2 regions of the Marinobacterium sp. xm-d-564 genome follow, and region 2 is predicted to be linked to the other one. Evidence: predicted binding sites of a transcription regulator. Region 2 holds the regulator's gene; the other holds the start of a gene.

Region 1 (7,502 bases), on a different contig from region 2:
ACAGAGGCGGCGCTCCTCTTCTAAACGTCCGGGCTCTTCGGCCGACATGCTGTGTGGGAACAAGCCTTCTTCCATACCGCATAGGAAGACCAGCGGGAACTCCAAGCCTTTCGCTGAGTGCAGTGTCATCAGTTGAACGCTGTCGGTATTGGGATCCGCCTGTGATTCACCGGCATCCAGTGCAGCTTGATCAAGAAAGGCTGCCAGCACGGAAGGGAACTCAGGGTTCTCCTCCTGGGACCACTGCTGCTCAAACTGGCGCGCTGCGGTCACTAGCTCTTCTAAGTTTTCGATGCGTGATTGAGCTTTTTCACCTTTCTCTTTTTCATGGTGAGCAATCAGTCCAGAGAAGCGAATGGTATGTTCTGTCCGCTCCTGCAGGGATGCCTCTTCTGTATCAACCGTCAACTGATTGACCAGATCTAAGAAGGCCTGCAGTGCATTGCCGGCACGTGCAGGTAGTTTCTTATGCTCGATAATCTCGTTCGAGGCTCGCCACATTGATATGCCTTGGCTTCGCGCGTAATCGCGTACCTCTTCAATGGTGCGGGTGCCGATGCCTCGGGTTGGCACGTTAATGACGCGCTCCATCGCCGTATCGTCATCGCGGTTGGCTATTAGGCGCAGGTAGGCGAGGGCATTTTTAATCTCTAAACGCTCATAGAATCGTTGGCCGCCATAGATGCGATAGGGAATTGCGGCACGGATCAGCATCTCCTCAAGCACACGGGATTGTGCGTTGGAACGGTAGAGAATGGCGCTCTCGTCACGACGATTACCATCCGATACCCACTGTGCGATGCGATCGACAATGAATCGCGCTTCATCCTGTTCATTAAAGGCTGCGTAGAGGCTGATAGGATCGCCTTGATTGCCCTCGGTCCACAGCTCCTTACCCAGTCGTCCAAAGTTGTTGCGAATGACGGCATTGGCCGCAGACAGAATGTTGTCTGTCGAGCGGTAGTTCTGCTCTAACTTGATGGTCTTAAGCCCACCAAAGTGTGCCTCAAGGTTTTGAATGTTCTCAATACGTGCGCCACGCCAGCCGTAAATCGACTGATCGTCATCGCCCACGGCCATCAGTTTGTGTTCACCCTGACAGAGCAGGCGCAACCAAGCGTACTGAATGGCGTTGGTGTCTTGGAACTCGTCTACTAAGACGTAACGGAAGCGCTCTTTGTAGTGCTGCAGCAGTTGTGGGTTCTTATCACGCAGCAGTTCAAGGCAGCGCAGCAGGAGTTCACCAAAATCGATCATGCCGCCGCGATCACAGGCTTGTTCATACGCCTCATAGACACGTATTAAGGTGTCTTGTACCAGGTCACCGGTGCGCTCTAGATGTTTACTGCGTAGCCCTTCATCTTTCTGTGCATTGATGTACCACTGAATCTGTTTCGGCGGCCAGCGTGAATCGTCTAATCCCATCTCCTTAGAGATGCGTTTAACCAAACGTAACTGGTCATCGGAGTCCATGATCTGGAAGTTCTCACGCAGCCCGGCCTCTTGCCAGTGCGAGCGAAGCAGTCGGTGCGCCAAGCCGTGGAAAGTACCGACCCACATGCCATGCACATTGACGTTGAGCAGGCTCTCGATACGCCCACGCATCTCTTTAGCCGCTTTATTGGTAAAGGTAACCGCCAATATCGAATAGGGTGAAATCTGCTCGGCTTCTATCAACCAAGCGATTCGGTGAACCAAGACACGCGTCTTGCCTGATCCTGCACCGGCCAGCACCAGAAGGTTGCTGATATCCGCGGTAACCGCTTCACGCTGCGCATCGTTGAGGGAGTCGATAATGTGAGTTACATCCATAGTGCCGCACTGCTCAAAAAGAGAAATTACTGAATGGGCGTACAGTATACGCATAATTATTATGGGAGTCTTGGCATTCCTACGCAGCAAACTTACACTGGGATGACATATCCACCTTTATTGAGTAGTGAATGCCCTTATCTGCTGACCATACGACTGCCCGTTTGGCTGAGTATCAAGCCAACCCTGATACCGGGCCTAAGTTGCTTTTTTTTAGCGGTGGCACTGCGTTGAATGGCTTTTCGCAGATTCTCAAACGCTATACCCATAACTCTATTCATTTAGTGACTCCCTATGACTCTGGCGGCAGCTCCGCTGTGTTGCGAAACGCATTTGATATGCCTGCAGTGGGCGATTTGCGTTCTCGAATGATGGCGTTAGCTGACGCTTCACTGGCCGGTCACCCTGAAGTGACAGAGTTATTTGCTTATCGTCTGCCGACGAATGAATCGCAGTCGGAGCTGCGTGCAAGGGTAGAGGCGATGCAACAAGGCAACGACAAGCGTGTCCAGTCCATCCCCGAGCCAGTGCAGAGCATTATTTGTGATTTTTTAAACTACTTTCTTGAGTCAGCACCCAATGATTTTGACTTCAGGCGAGCCAGTATTGGTAATCTGATATTGGCGGGGGGCTACCTGAGCCATAATCGATCATTAGATCCTATTGCTCTGTTGTTCAGTCGTCTGGTTCATGTTAGAGGCCAAGTACGCACTGTTACGGACGAGTGCGGTGAACTGAAAGTGACGACAGAGAGTGGGCGAGAGATCATCGGGCAGCACTTGATGACAGGAAAAGAGTCCCAGCCATTAAATGAGCGTATCGCCTCGCTTGATCTGCATTTGCCGCAGGGCTCTGAATCGCATCTGGCCGATCAAGAGAGAGGTTGGATCCATTCAGCAGATTTGGTCGTCTTCCCACCTGGCAGTTTCTATAGCAGTATTTTGGCTAACCTACTCCCCAAAGGGGTTGGTAAAGCGATCATGGATAACCCTGCCAGCAAAGTGTATGTCCCCAATTTAGGTATGGATCCTGAACAATTTGGTATGACGTTGCAGGAGCAGATTGAGCAGTTGGAACGATTTGTTGCCCGAGATGCAGGCGGTGTTTTTCAGAGTGGAGTGGAGCGCTGTATCGATATTCTGTTGACCGATTCCACACTGTTGAGTGGCATTGATGCAGAGTTTTTAAACTGGCTTGATAAGCGTGGCATTCAGCTTTTGGATGTTGATCTGGCTAATCCTGAACGCACAGATCGCTACGACGAGATTAAGTTGGCGGAAGCTTTATTATCACTGGCATAGATAGATGGGTCAGACCAGAGGTCAGACCCACCGGTTCCTCACAGGTGTCTGACCTCCGGTCTGACACCACTATCTTTTAAATGTAGAAATTCGTTCCTACAGCTGACTCGGCGATTTAATTCGGTGCATCAGCACCTGTTTAAACTCATCAGGGTCTTTCAGTGTCTTATCGCTGCCTTTGCCTTGCTGGGCATCAACCCAAGGCTCAAGGCGTGATAGCCAAAAACGCATCGCGGCCGTACGAGTCAGCTGCGGCCAAACCTCATGCTCTTCTGCACTAAAGGGGCGAATCGCTGAATAGGCTTTTAACAGCGCTTGCTCTCTCACCGGATCAATCTGCAGATTCTCATCCAGACACCAATCATTGGCGACAATCGCAAGGTCATAGAGCCAGTAGGCGGTTGCCGCATTGTAGATATCCAGAATTGCCGTCAGCTTATCCTCATGGAACAGCGCGTTGTCATGGAAAAGATCCCCATGGGTAATGCCCATCGGCAGGTTGGTGTAGGTGTCGCGTAGCTCATCAAACCGAGCGACCTCTTCGGATAGCAGATCACGAGACTCTGAATCGATAAAAGGCGCGAGTCGTTCACTCTCTCTGCGCCACCAAAATACCCCACGGTGTGCCTGACGCTTTAGATAAAAATCCTTAGAGGCTTGGTGGTAGTGTGCAAGGGCTGTGCCGATTTGAGCACAGTGACTGGCCGTCAATAACTCACGTTTTAGGTGTGCACCGGGGTAACGCGGCTGAATAATGGCCGGTTTTTTTGATATCTGTTTCAGACCCATGCCGTTGCGATCTTCGATGGCATAAGAGACGGGAACATTACGTTTCGCTAGCCAACTGCCCAGTTCAACAAAGAAAGGTGCCTCATCTCTGTCAAGCTCTTCAAAGAGAGTGAGTACATACTCCGCCTGCTGGCCGCTCTTTTCTGTCGTTAAGAAAAAGTTGGTGTTTTCAATACCACCGTCAATGCCTTTAAGTGCCACGGCCTGGCCAATATCAAAATCAGCGAGCAGTTTGTCGAGGTCGGTGTTAGACACCTGAGTGTATACAGCCATGGTTGGTTCTCAATGATCTGGGGCTATCTGCTGCTAAAGCTTGGGTGCAGCAGCGCTTTTGTCTATGATTGTGTGCCTTGCTTAAAAATACAATAGATATCTTATTATGACCGACACAAAAGCCCCCGTAGTTCTCGTTGATGGCTCCTCTTATCTGTTCCGCGCCTTCTTTGCGTCACAACAGGCTGATTTAAGAACATCCGACGGACGTCCAAGCGGTGCGGTGCGACTGGTCACCTCAATGATGCGCAGTCTGCTAAAGAGTTATCCAAACTCTCCTGTGGCGGTCATCTTCGATGCTAAGGGTAAAACCTTCCGTGATGAGATCTATCCTGAATACAAAGCACAGCGCCCCCCGATGCCCGATGATCTGCGTGAGCAAATTGAGCCGGTTCACAACATTATTAAGGCAATGGGATTGCCACTGTTGGTGGAAGAGGGCGTCGAAGCGGATGATGTGATCGGTACACTGGCGCGTCAGGCCGAAGCGCACAACTTAGAGGTTGTGATCTCAACGGGCGATAAAGATATGGCGCAGTTGGTCGATGATAAGGTCACCCTAATCAACACCATGACGGACACTAAGATGGATCGCGACGGGGTGGTCGAAAAGTTTGGTATTCCCCCAGAATTGATCATCGATTATCTGGCGTTGATGGGTGATAAGGTCGACAACATTCCAGGTGTGCCAGGTGTGGGCGAGAAGACGGCACTGGCGCTTCTGCAAGGTATTGGCGGTATCAGTGACCTCTACCAAAATCTCGATAAGATTGCCGATCTAACCTTCCGCGGCTCTAAAACCATGGCCAAGAAGCTTGAAGAGCATCGCGAAGCGGCTGAGCTCTCCTATCTGTTGGCCACGATTAAAACCGATGTTGAGCTGTCGATCTCTCTGTCGGATGTGCACCTTCCGCAACCGGATAACGCCTCCTTGATTGAGCTGTTTAAGGATTACGAGTTCCGCTCTTGGGTGGCACTATTAGAGGGCCCCGATGGGCAAGCGACGCAAGACTCTGCGCCTTCAAGCGAGCCCGATGCTCCTAAGCCTAGTGTTGAACGCCACTACGAAACCATTTTGGATCAGGCGACAGCCTCTACATGGTTTGCCAAACTGCGTGCTGCGGGCACCTTTGCCTTTGATGCCGAGACGACCAGCCTAAACTACATGCAAGCGCAGTTGGTCGGTGTCTCATTCTGTTGTGAAGCGGGCAAAGCGGCGTACTTGCCACTGGGCCATGATTACGTCGGCGTGCCGGAGCAAGTTAATTTTGATTGGGCGTTAGCTGAGCTTAAAACGCTGCTCGAGGATGCCTCCCTTAAGAAAGTGGGTCAGCACATTAAGTACGACATGAATGTGCTGGCGCGATATGGCATCAATGTTCAGGGCGTATCAGCGGATACCATGCTGGAATCCTATGTGCTGAACAGTACCGCGACACGCCATGATATGGACAGTTTGGCTAAGTTCTATCTAGATGAGAGTACCATCAGCTTTGAATCCTTGGCCGGTAAAGGCAAGAAGCAACTGACCTTTAATCAGATCGAGATAGAGCAGGCCGCCCCTTATGCCGCTGAAGATGCCGATATCACTTGGCGTCTGCATGAGACTTTGCAGCAAGCTCTAAATGATGTGCCTTCGGTGAAACCGATTCTAGACGAGATCGAGATTCCACTGATTCCGGTTCTGTCACGCATTGAACGCAACGGTGCGCTGATTAAATCGGTACTGCTGGCGCAACAGAGTGCTGAGATCGAGCAGCGCCTTAAGGTGTTAGAGAACGACGCGTTTGAAGCGGCGGGCGAGCCCTTCAATCTATCCTCACCTAAACAACTGCAGACCATTCTGTTTGAAAAGCAGGGGCTGCCGGTGATTAAGAAGACTCCGAAAGGCGCCCCGTCGACGGCAGAAGAGGTGCTGCAAGAGTTGGCGCTGGAGTACCCACTGCCCAAGCTGATTATTGAGCACCGCGGTCTAACCAAATTGAAATCGACCTACACGGACAAGCTGCCGACGATGGTTGATCCCAATACGGGTCGTCTGCATACCTCATACCATCAAGCGGTGACGGCTACCGGACGTCTCTCTTCGACCGACCCGAACCTGCAGAACATTCCGGTTAGAACGGCCGAAGGTCGACGCATCCGACACGCCTTTGTCGCTCCAGAGGGCTACCGCATGGTGGCGGCCGACTATTCACAGATCGAACTGCGCATTATGGCGCACCTCTCTGGCGATGCGGGATTGGTCAATGCCTTTGCCAATGGCGATGACATTCACAAAGCGACGGCTGCCGAGGTCTTTAAGGTCTCACCGGATGAGGTCAGCACCGATCAGCGCCGCAGTGCCAAAGCGATCAACTTCGGCTTGATCTACGGTATGTCTGCGTTTGGTTTGGCCAAGCAGTTGGGTACGTCGCGTAAAGAGGCGCAGACCTACATTGAGCACTATTTCGAAACCTACCCAGGTGTCCAAAACTACATGGAGAGCACCCGCGACATGGCGCGCGAGCAGGGGTACGTTGAGACCATCTTTGGTCGCCGTCTCTACTTGCCAGAGATCAACGCCCGTAACCCAATGTTGCGCCAGGGGGCTGAACGAACTGCGATCAATGCTCCGATGCAGGGTACCGCCGCCGATATCATTAAGCGCGCGATGTTGGCGGTGGATGCTTGGCTAACAGAAAGCGGCTTTGATGCCAGAATGATCATGCAAGTGCACGATGAATTGGTCTTTGAAGTGGCTGAAGATCAGGTTGATGCATTTAATGCAGAGATTAAACGTCTGATGGAGTCGGCCGCTGAATTGAGTGTGCCGCTGTTGGTCGAAGTGGGTGTCGGTGATAACTGGGAGCAAGCGCACTAAGCGTGCTCCCGTTGACACAAATAGCTCTATTCTGCGTCGAACTGCTCAGGCAGTAGCCAGCTGTCTAGACGGTTACGTAGCTGATCGACGCCCGTTTTCTTTAGTGCTGAAAAGACCTGGACACTGACTTTGTCGGCCAGACGCTCTTTGGTCTCTTTCTTAATCTTCAACAGTGTTGCCTGAGCTGGGCCGCGTTTTAGCTTGTCGGCTTTGGTGAGAAGGATGTGCAGTGGCACGCCCGTAGATTCACACCAGTCGATCATCATCTCATCGAACTCTTTCATCGGATGGCGGATATCCATCACCAATACCACCCCGCGCAGACATTGACGGCGCTGTAGGTAGTCATCGAGATGCTTTTGCCAGTGCTCTTTCATCGCGATGGGCACTTTCGCATAGCCATACCCTGGAAGGTCGACAATTCGCACACCTTCGACATTCAGATCGAAAAAGTTGATCAGCTG
Region 2 (7,502 bases):
TTTCTTGACCGCGTTGTTGGTTATATGGTCTCTCCACTTCTTTGGGAGAAGGTGGCTCGTGGTCTGTCGGCGGGTCGTGTTCAATCCGTTGCGGTACGTCTGGTCGTTGAGCGTGAACGTGAAATTCGTGCCTTTATTCCCGATGAGTATTGGGAGTTGCATGCGGATGCGCAGACTCAAGGTGATAAGGCGGTTCGTCTAGAGGTCGTTAAACAGGCCGGTGCGGCATTTAAACCGACCAATGAAGATCAGGCGATGGCGGCAGTCAAAGCGCTGCAAAGTGCCTCTTATGAGGTCGTTAATCGTGAAGATCGTCCAACTAGCAGCAAGCCCTCTGCACCCTTTATTACCTCTACCTTGCAGCAGGCCGCCAGCACCCGTTTAGGTTTCGGTGTTAAGAAGACCATGATGCTCGCTCAGCGTCTCTATGAAGCGGGTTACATTACCTACATGCGTACCGACTCGACTAACTTAAGTAACGAGGCGGTTGAAGCGGCACGAGAGTTTATTGGTTCTCAGTTTGGTGGTGAATACTTGCCACCTCAGCCGATTCGTTATAGCTCTAAAGAGGGCGCACAAGAGGCGCACGAGGCGATCCGTCCATCTGATGTCAATGTTACCTCTGACTCATTGAACGGTGTCGATGCCGACGCAGTTCGACTCTACGACCTGATTCGTAACCAATTCCTAGCCTGTCAAATGACACCCGCTCGTTACCTAAGTACCCGTGTCACAGTGAAAGCGGGTGCCTATGAGCTGACCACTAAAGGTCGTGTCTTGCAGTTCGACGGTTACACCCGTGTGATGAACTTCCGCGGTAAATCGGATGAAGATCAGATCCTACCTGACATGCAGGTGGGTGAATCACTAAAACTTAAAGCCTTGGACCCTAGCCAGCACTTTACGAAACCGGCACCGCGCTACACAGAAGCGAGTTTGGTTAAAGAGCTTGAGAAGCGCGGTATTGGTCGTCCGTCCACCTACGCAGCGATTATCTCGACAATTCAAGATCGTGGTTACGTCGAAGTTCAAAACCGTCGCTTCTATGCACAAAAAATGGGCGATATCGTTACGGATCGTCTGGCTGAAAGTTTCCCAGATCTTATGGACTTCAGCTTTACCGCGCGTATGGAAGAGAAGCTGGATGATGTGGCAGAAGGTGACATCAACTGGAAGGATCTTCTTAACAACTTCTACACACAGTTCGAAGGCGAACTGGAAGCGGCTCAATCAGCGGATGGCGGCATGCGTGCCAATGATCCAACCGAGACCGATATCAGCTGTCCAGCATGTCAGCGCCCAATGATGATTCGTACGGCAACGACGGGCGTCTTCCTGGGTTGCTCTGGTTATGCTTTGCCACCTAAAGAGCGCTGTAAAACGACCATCAACCTGATTCCTGGTGATGAGGTTGTCGCAGTGGATGCAGACGATGAGGCAGAGTCACGTCTGCTTCTAGAGAAGCACCGTTGTGGTAAGTGTGGCTCCTCTATGGACTCCTACTTGATCGATGAGAAGCGCAAGTTACACATCTGTGGTAACAACCCAGATTGTGACGGCTTTGAGGTCGAAGAGGGTAACTACCGTATCAAGGGCTATGAAGGCCCTGTAGTCGAGTGTGATAAGTGTAGCGCTGAGATGCACCTTAAAACGGGCCGTTTCGGTAAGTTCTTTGGTTGTACCAACTCAGAGTGTAAAAACACACGTAAGCTGCTCAAGAATGGTGAAGTTGCTCCGCCTAAGATGGATCCAGTTCCGATGCCGGAGCTTAAGTGTCAGAAGGTTGACGATACCTACATTCTGCGTGATGGAGCCAGTGGTCTATTCCTAGCAGCAAGCCAATTCCCACGTAATCGTGAGACCCGTGCACCTCTGGTCAAAGAGTTGATCCCACATAAAAATGCGATTGACCCTAAATATCACTTCTTACTGGAAGGGCCTCAGCAAGATGAGCAGGGTAACCCCGCTCAAATACGTTACAGCCGCAAAACCAAAGAGCAGTACCTTATGACGGAAGTTGACGGTAAGGCAACTGGTTGGAGAGCTTACTTCACCAATGGTATGTGGCAAGTTGAAGCAGCCAAAGCTAAGAAGCGTTAATGGCTGACCTATACTCCCAGCGTGTGAATCAGACACTCGCGTTTGCACAATACGCGCTGGTGGGTATCAACACTGAGTTGACCGGTGAATCGAACAATCGTATGAAGCTTCGTGGCCTGCAAGAGGCTGCGCTGTTTCATTTAGACAGTGCCTTAAAAGCCTATCTTAATGAGTTGGCTGAACGTGAGCGTGTCCTGCTGACCCAGTCGACACCCTCTGAATTGAGCAAGGCTTTTAAGCAACAGGGAATCCATTCCAGTGAGTTGGATGAGATGGAGCTGCTCTGTCAGGATTCCAGTAGTTGGTTGTCTAAGTTGATCAGTGCCATCAAAGCCATTCACAAACCCCTACCTCCCTCGCAAGAGAGCGCTAGCCAATCTGACATAGCAATTATAGATTTGGCCAAAGAACAAAGCCTTGAGGAGCAACTGGAGACTCAGTTGCAGGGTTGGTTTGAGCAGTTACGAGCGATGATTCTAAGACATCGCTCTAACGCGCAAGAGTGGTAAAATCAGTTCATTCCTTTCGTTTCAACACCCTTCACAAAGAGATGATCATTTAGATAGTGTCTTGTCGCATCCCCAAGTGGGGCTGATTTGCGACTGCTCACATCCATCTGAACAATGGTCGTCTCTGCCGTCGCGACACAGACGTCATCTTGGAACAGCACCTGGTAGAGTCCAAATGAGCTGGTACCCACCCGAGTTACACCGGTGCCAATATCTAGACGACCTGGCCAAGTGATCTCACCTAGAAAGTTCAAATGCAGACTGGCAATGACAAATTCGCAATTGTCATTGGCTAGTGGGTCTTTTGGATCGTAGAGAAATTCGACACGGCCCGTCTCTAGGTAGGTACTGAATGCGGCATTATTCACGTGGCCCTGACGATCGGTATCGGCATAACGGATCTTATCGAATGTTTGGATAGGGAAATCGGTTAACTGATACGGCTGCTGATTTGGCTTGTGCGATCCCACACTGTTCTCCTTGTAAGTGGTACTCCTCTATTGAGCCTATGATGGTTCTGGGTCTGATTCAAGCTAAATAAAAAAGCCGCTCAAAGAGCGGCTATGGGGGTCTTTGCTACAACGCAGCAAAGGGGGAGGCTAAATTTTTTTACGTACCAATAGACACTCTGTTTCGCTAGAGATCTGAGTGCGTTTCAGTTGGCTGACTAACGCGTCATCTGCAGGGTCGTTGTGCCAGCAGATCAAGGTGTGGCAGGTTCCCGCTTGCAGTGCGCGCTGAGCCAGTTTGTCTAAACCATGGCGCTTATCACGACGAAGTATCCAGACTTTTTTAAGGTCGACGCCTGCATCCGCTAGCACCTGCTTAGTTAATGATTTTGGCGGCTCTAACATAACCAGCCAGCTCTCTTTTTGACTTAATGCGGCAAGCATCGGCAGAAGCATGGTGTTCAGATTTACCTCTGAGGTGTGCTGAACTAGCTCAGTCATAACCAGTGGTTTAAGACCCGCATCATTCTGTGCAAATTGATTGTAAGCAAGCATGGTTATTACCTTTAAAAGTCATTCTGTTGACGAATTACGCCAACACCTAAGCCTTCGATGGTTAACTGCTCTTCACGAAGATCAACTTTAATCGGGTCGAACTCTTCGTTCTCTGCTATCAAGTAGACCATGTGACCATCGCGGTGGAAGCGTTTTACCGTGACATCTTCACCGACACGAGCAACGACTATCTGACCCTCACGTGCTTCACGTGTTTGGTGAACTGCTAAAAGATCGCCATCCATAATGCCGATGTCTTTCATACTCATGCCGCGGACACGGAGTAGGTAGTCTGCTCTTGGGCGAAAGAAGTCTGAACTGATGGTGCAGTAATCATCGATGTGTTGTTCAGCGAGGATGGGTTCACCCGCAGCAACTTGACCGATGATCGCTAGGCCCTCTTGCTCCTCCTCTTCACCGACGATACGGATACCGCGAGAGGTGCCAGGGATCATCTCAATGGCCCCTTTACGTGCTAAGGCCTTTAGGTGCTCCTCTGCCGCATTTGCAGATTTAAACCCTAGATCGCGTGCGATATCGACTCGTGTAGGTGGAAATCCTGTTTCATCAATATGGCGACGGATGCAATCCAGCACCTCTTCTTGACGATTTGTAAGCTTCATAAACGCCCCCTATGACAGTACTGATTGGAATTTAAATGACTGTCTGTTTATTCAGTATTTGTATTTTTATACAGTATTTTAAATGTCGTCAAGTTTTTTCTGTTTGTATATCCAGTATTTTTGTATGATGGCCAACTAATTCGGAGGCGATGTGCTTAACAAAGAGACCCAAACCACCATACAGACAGCTTATCGCGCATTCCTAAATGCTCGCGATTTAAAGGCTCGTTATGCACAAAAGCATATGATTGCAGCGGTCGCACGGCAGTTGGGTGGTATCTTGTCGGACGATGCGGGTCAGCGTCTGGGTGAAAATCATCTGGTCGCCGTAGAGGCCGGAACGGGCACCGGTAAAACCATCGCTTACCTGCTGGCCGCACTTCCAATAGCGCAGGCTAAAGGTAAAACGCTGATCATTTCGACCGCTACCGTTGCGCTTCAGGAACAGCTATTACTTAAAGATCTTCCTGAGTTGGCTGAGCACGCCGGTATTGAATTTAAGTACGAAATTGCCAAAGGGCGTAGGCGCTACCTCTGTGTTAGTCGATTAGAGTCTCTTCTTAGTAATCAGCAGGATCTCTCACAGTCAGCCCTGTTTGAAGATGAGATGGCCCAAGTGTTAGGCCCTGAGCAGATCAAAGAGTACAGCGGCCTGTTGGATGAGTTTGCCAGTGGTCGCTGGAAGGGTGATCGTGATGAGCTAGAGCGCAACCTGGATGATGAGACCTGGATGCCGCTTACTTCAGACCATATGCAGTGTACCAATCGTCGCTGTGCGCATTTCAACGCCTGTCCGTTTTATCGTGCTAGGGCCGATATTGAGACAACCGATCTCTTGGTGGTCAACCACGATCTTGTACTGGCTGACTTGGCGTTAGGCGGTGGTGCGATTCTTCCTGAACCGGCCGATTCAATCTACATATTTGATGAGGCGCATCATCTGGGTGATAAGGCGACTAACCATTTCGCGCTCTCTATGCGAGTTAAAGCGAGTGAAAAAGCCTTCAAAACCCTGGAGCGTCAGTTAAAAGGGCTGTTGGATGAAGCGGATTCTGCATTGGTTTTGCAAGATCCAATCAGTCGTATTCAATCCAGTCTCAATGTGGTTCAGGGGCATCTGCAGCGTCTGGATGATCTAGTCTCTGAACAGTTTTTACTACTCCCGGTGGATGAGCGCAGGTTGCGCTACCCGCAAGGAAGGGTGCCCGACAGTTTGGCTAGCCTAACGCGTGAATTGGCTCAGTTTTTATCACAGGTAGATCCTCAGTTAGAGAAGATTATTAATGCCCTTAAAGGGGCGATGGAAGATGAAAAGTCTGCACTCGATAAGGGTGTAGGGGAGCGTTGGTTGCCACCGCTAAGTACCCAGTTTAGCCGTGTCCAGAAGATGATGTGGCTATGTAGGAGTTTCTCGCAAGATATTGAAAATGAAGAGGATAAAGTTGCAAGATGGTTGGTTCGTCATGAGTCTGAAGCGGGTCGCGATATTGAACTTCACAGTGCACCTGTCTCCGCTCAACACCATCTTCAAGATCTGCTCTGGGGTCAGTGTTACGGTGCGGTTTTAACCTCAGCAACGCTAACGGCTCTTGGGCGTTTTGATTCCCTCTTTACTCAATTGGGTCTGCCTTTGGATACGCCAGCACTGCGAATGCCTAGTCCTTTTGACTATGCCAACAAGGCCGTATTGCATGTCCCGAAAATGAAGTTCGATCCTTCAAAAGCCGATCTTCATACCGAAGAGATTACCGATTGGCTTAACCGAGAGTTACCCAATTTAACCTCTGTATTGGTTCTGTTCACCTCTTGGCGCCAAATGCGTCGAGTCGAGGAGTTAATGGATACCAAACTGCTATCGCGTTTAACGGTTCAAGGTGAACTCAGTAAGCAAGCGATGCTGGTGGAGCACAAAGCGAGAATCGACCGTGACGAACCCAGTGTTATTTTTGGTTTGGCGTCGTTTGCAGAGGGTGTAGATCTACCCGGTCACTACCTAAAAGATGTTATCATTACCAAGTTGCCTTTTAGTGTTCCAGATGATCCTGTGGATGCGACCTTGGCTGAGTGGATAGAAGCCCGCGGTGGTAACCCTTTCATGGAGATAAGTGTTCCCGCAGCCTCTATCAAACTAACTCAAGCGGCAGGCAGATTACTGCGTACGGAGAATGATTCCGGTCGAGTTGTCCTACTTGATAGGCGTGTTGTAACACGTCGTTATGGACAGCAGTTGATCGATGCGCTTCCTCCTTTTGCGCGCCATTTTGAATGATCTATTGATTGAGAGATCCCGATTTTGACTACAGATACCAACCCAGAACAGCAACAAGATAACCAAGATTCAAATGATAAGCGCCGTCGCACTCAGCGTCGTCGTCCCCGCAAAAGCCGTGACTACAAACCTCGTCGCTCGCAAGAGTGGAGCCTTGATCAGTTTGTTGTAGAGCCTCAAGAGGGTAAGGATCGTTTCCACGATTTCTATCTGCCAGACTCATTGATGCGTGGTATTCATGAACTTGGCTTTGAGTACGCAACACCGATTCAAGCGGCAACGATTAAGCCGGCACTTCAAGGCCGTGACATCATTGGTAAGGCTCAGACCGGTACCGGTAAAACTGCAGCTTTTCTAATCGGGATCATTACCGATCTTCTCGACTTCAAGTTGGATGTTGAACCGCGCAAGGGTGAACCCCGTGCATTGATCATTGCACCGACACGAGAGTTGGCTCTGCAGATTGCAGCCGATGCAGAAGGCCTATGTAAATACACTGGTTTAAGTATCGTCTCGCTGGTAGGTGGCATGGATTATGACGTGCAGCGTGCAGCACTCGCCAAAGCGCCTGTCGATATTTTGGTCGCGACACCGGGTCGCTTGATCGACTTCGTCAGAAATCAGGATATCGATCTCTACAACGTAGAGGTGTTGGTGCTGGATGAGGCTGATCGTATGTTGAGCATGGGCTTCATTCCCGATGTGCGTACCATCATTCGTTCAACACCGCGTAAGGGCGCTGAGCGTCAAACACTGCTCTACAGTGCAACCTTCACCGATGAGATTATGCGTTTAGCGGCGCAGTGGACGCGTGATCCGGTCACGATTGAGATCGAATCAGAGCATCAAACTACGGATAACGTTTCTCAAACGGTATTTCTTGTCTCAAGTGATGAGAAGTACAACTTGCTGCGTAACTACTTACGTATCAATGGCGTCGAGAAAGCGATCGTATTCTGTAACCGTCGTCATGAGACGCGTAAGTTGGCAGAGCGTC

The links. Region 2 encodes LexA, which represses DNA repair genes until DNA is damaged. Its sites were predicted from a motif close to TACTGTNTANNTANACAGTA; they were not measured.
Region 1: the regulator LexA is predicted to act here: its motif matches at 1,840-1,859, upstream of uvrD (DNA helicase II).

Annotation. Positions count from the first base shown of each region.
Region 1 is NZ_WBYO01000003.1:31,859-39,360, forward strand. Features, by position in the region: gene uvrD (DNA helicase II) at 1-1,812, opposite strand, end outside; gene XMD564_RS04150 (GAK system CofD-like protein) at 1,944-3,113, shown strand; gene XMD564_RS04155 (homoserine kinase) at 3,210-4,175, opposite strand; gene polA (DNA polymerase I) at 4,282-7,038, shown strand; gene yihA (ribosome biogenesis GTP-binding protein YihA/YsxC) at 7,065-7,502, opposite strand, start outside.
Region 2 is NZ_WBYO01000002.1:224,581-232,082, forward strand. Features, by position in the region: gene topA (type I DNA topoisomerase) at 1-2,100, shown strand, start outside; gene XMD564_RS03385 (DUF6586 family protein) at 2,100-2,609, shown strand; gene XMD564_RS03390 (thioesterase family protein) at 2,612-3,079, opposite strand; gene XMD564_RS03395 (SulA-like leucine-rich domain-containing protein) at 3,209-3,613, opposite strand; gene lexA (transcriptional repressor LexA) at 3,625-4,236, opposite strand; gene dinG (ATP-dependent DNA helicase DinG) at 4,388-6,505, shown strand; partial or broken gene XMD564_RS03410 (DEAD/DEAH box helicase) at 6,530-7,502, shown strand, end outside.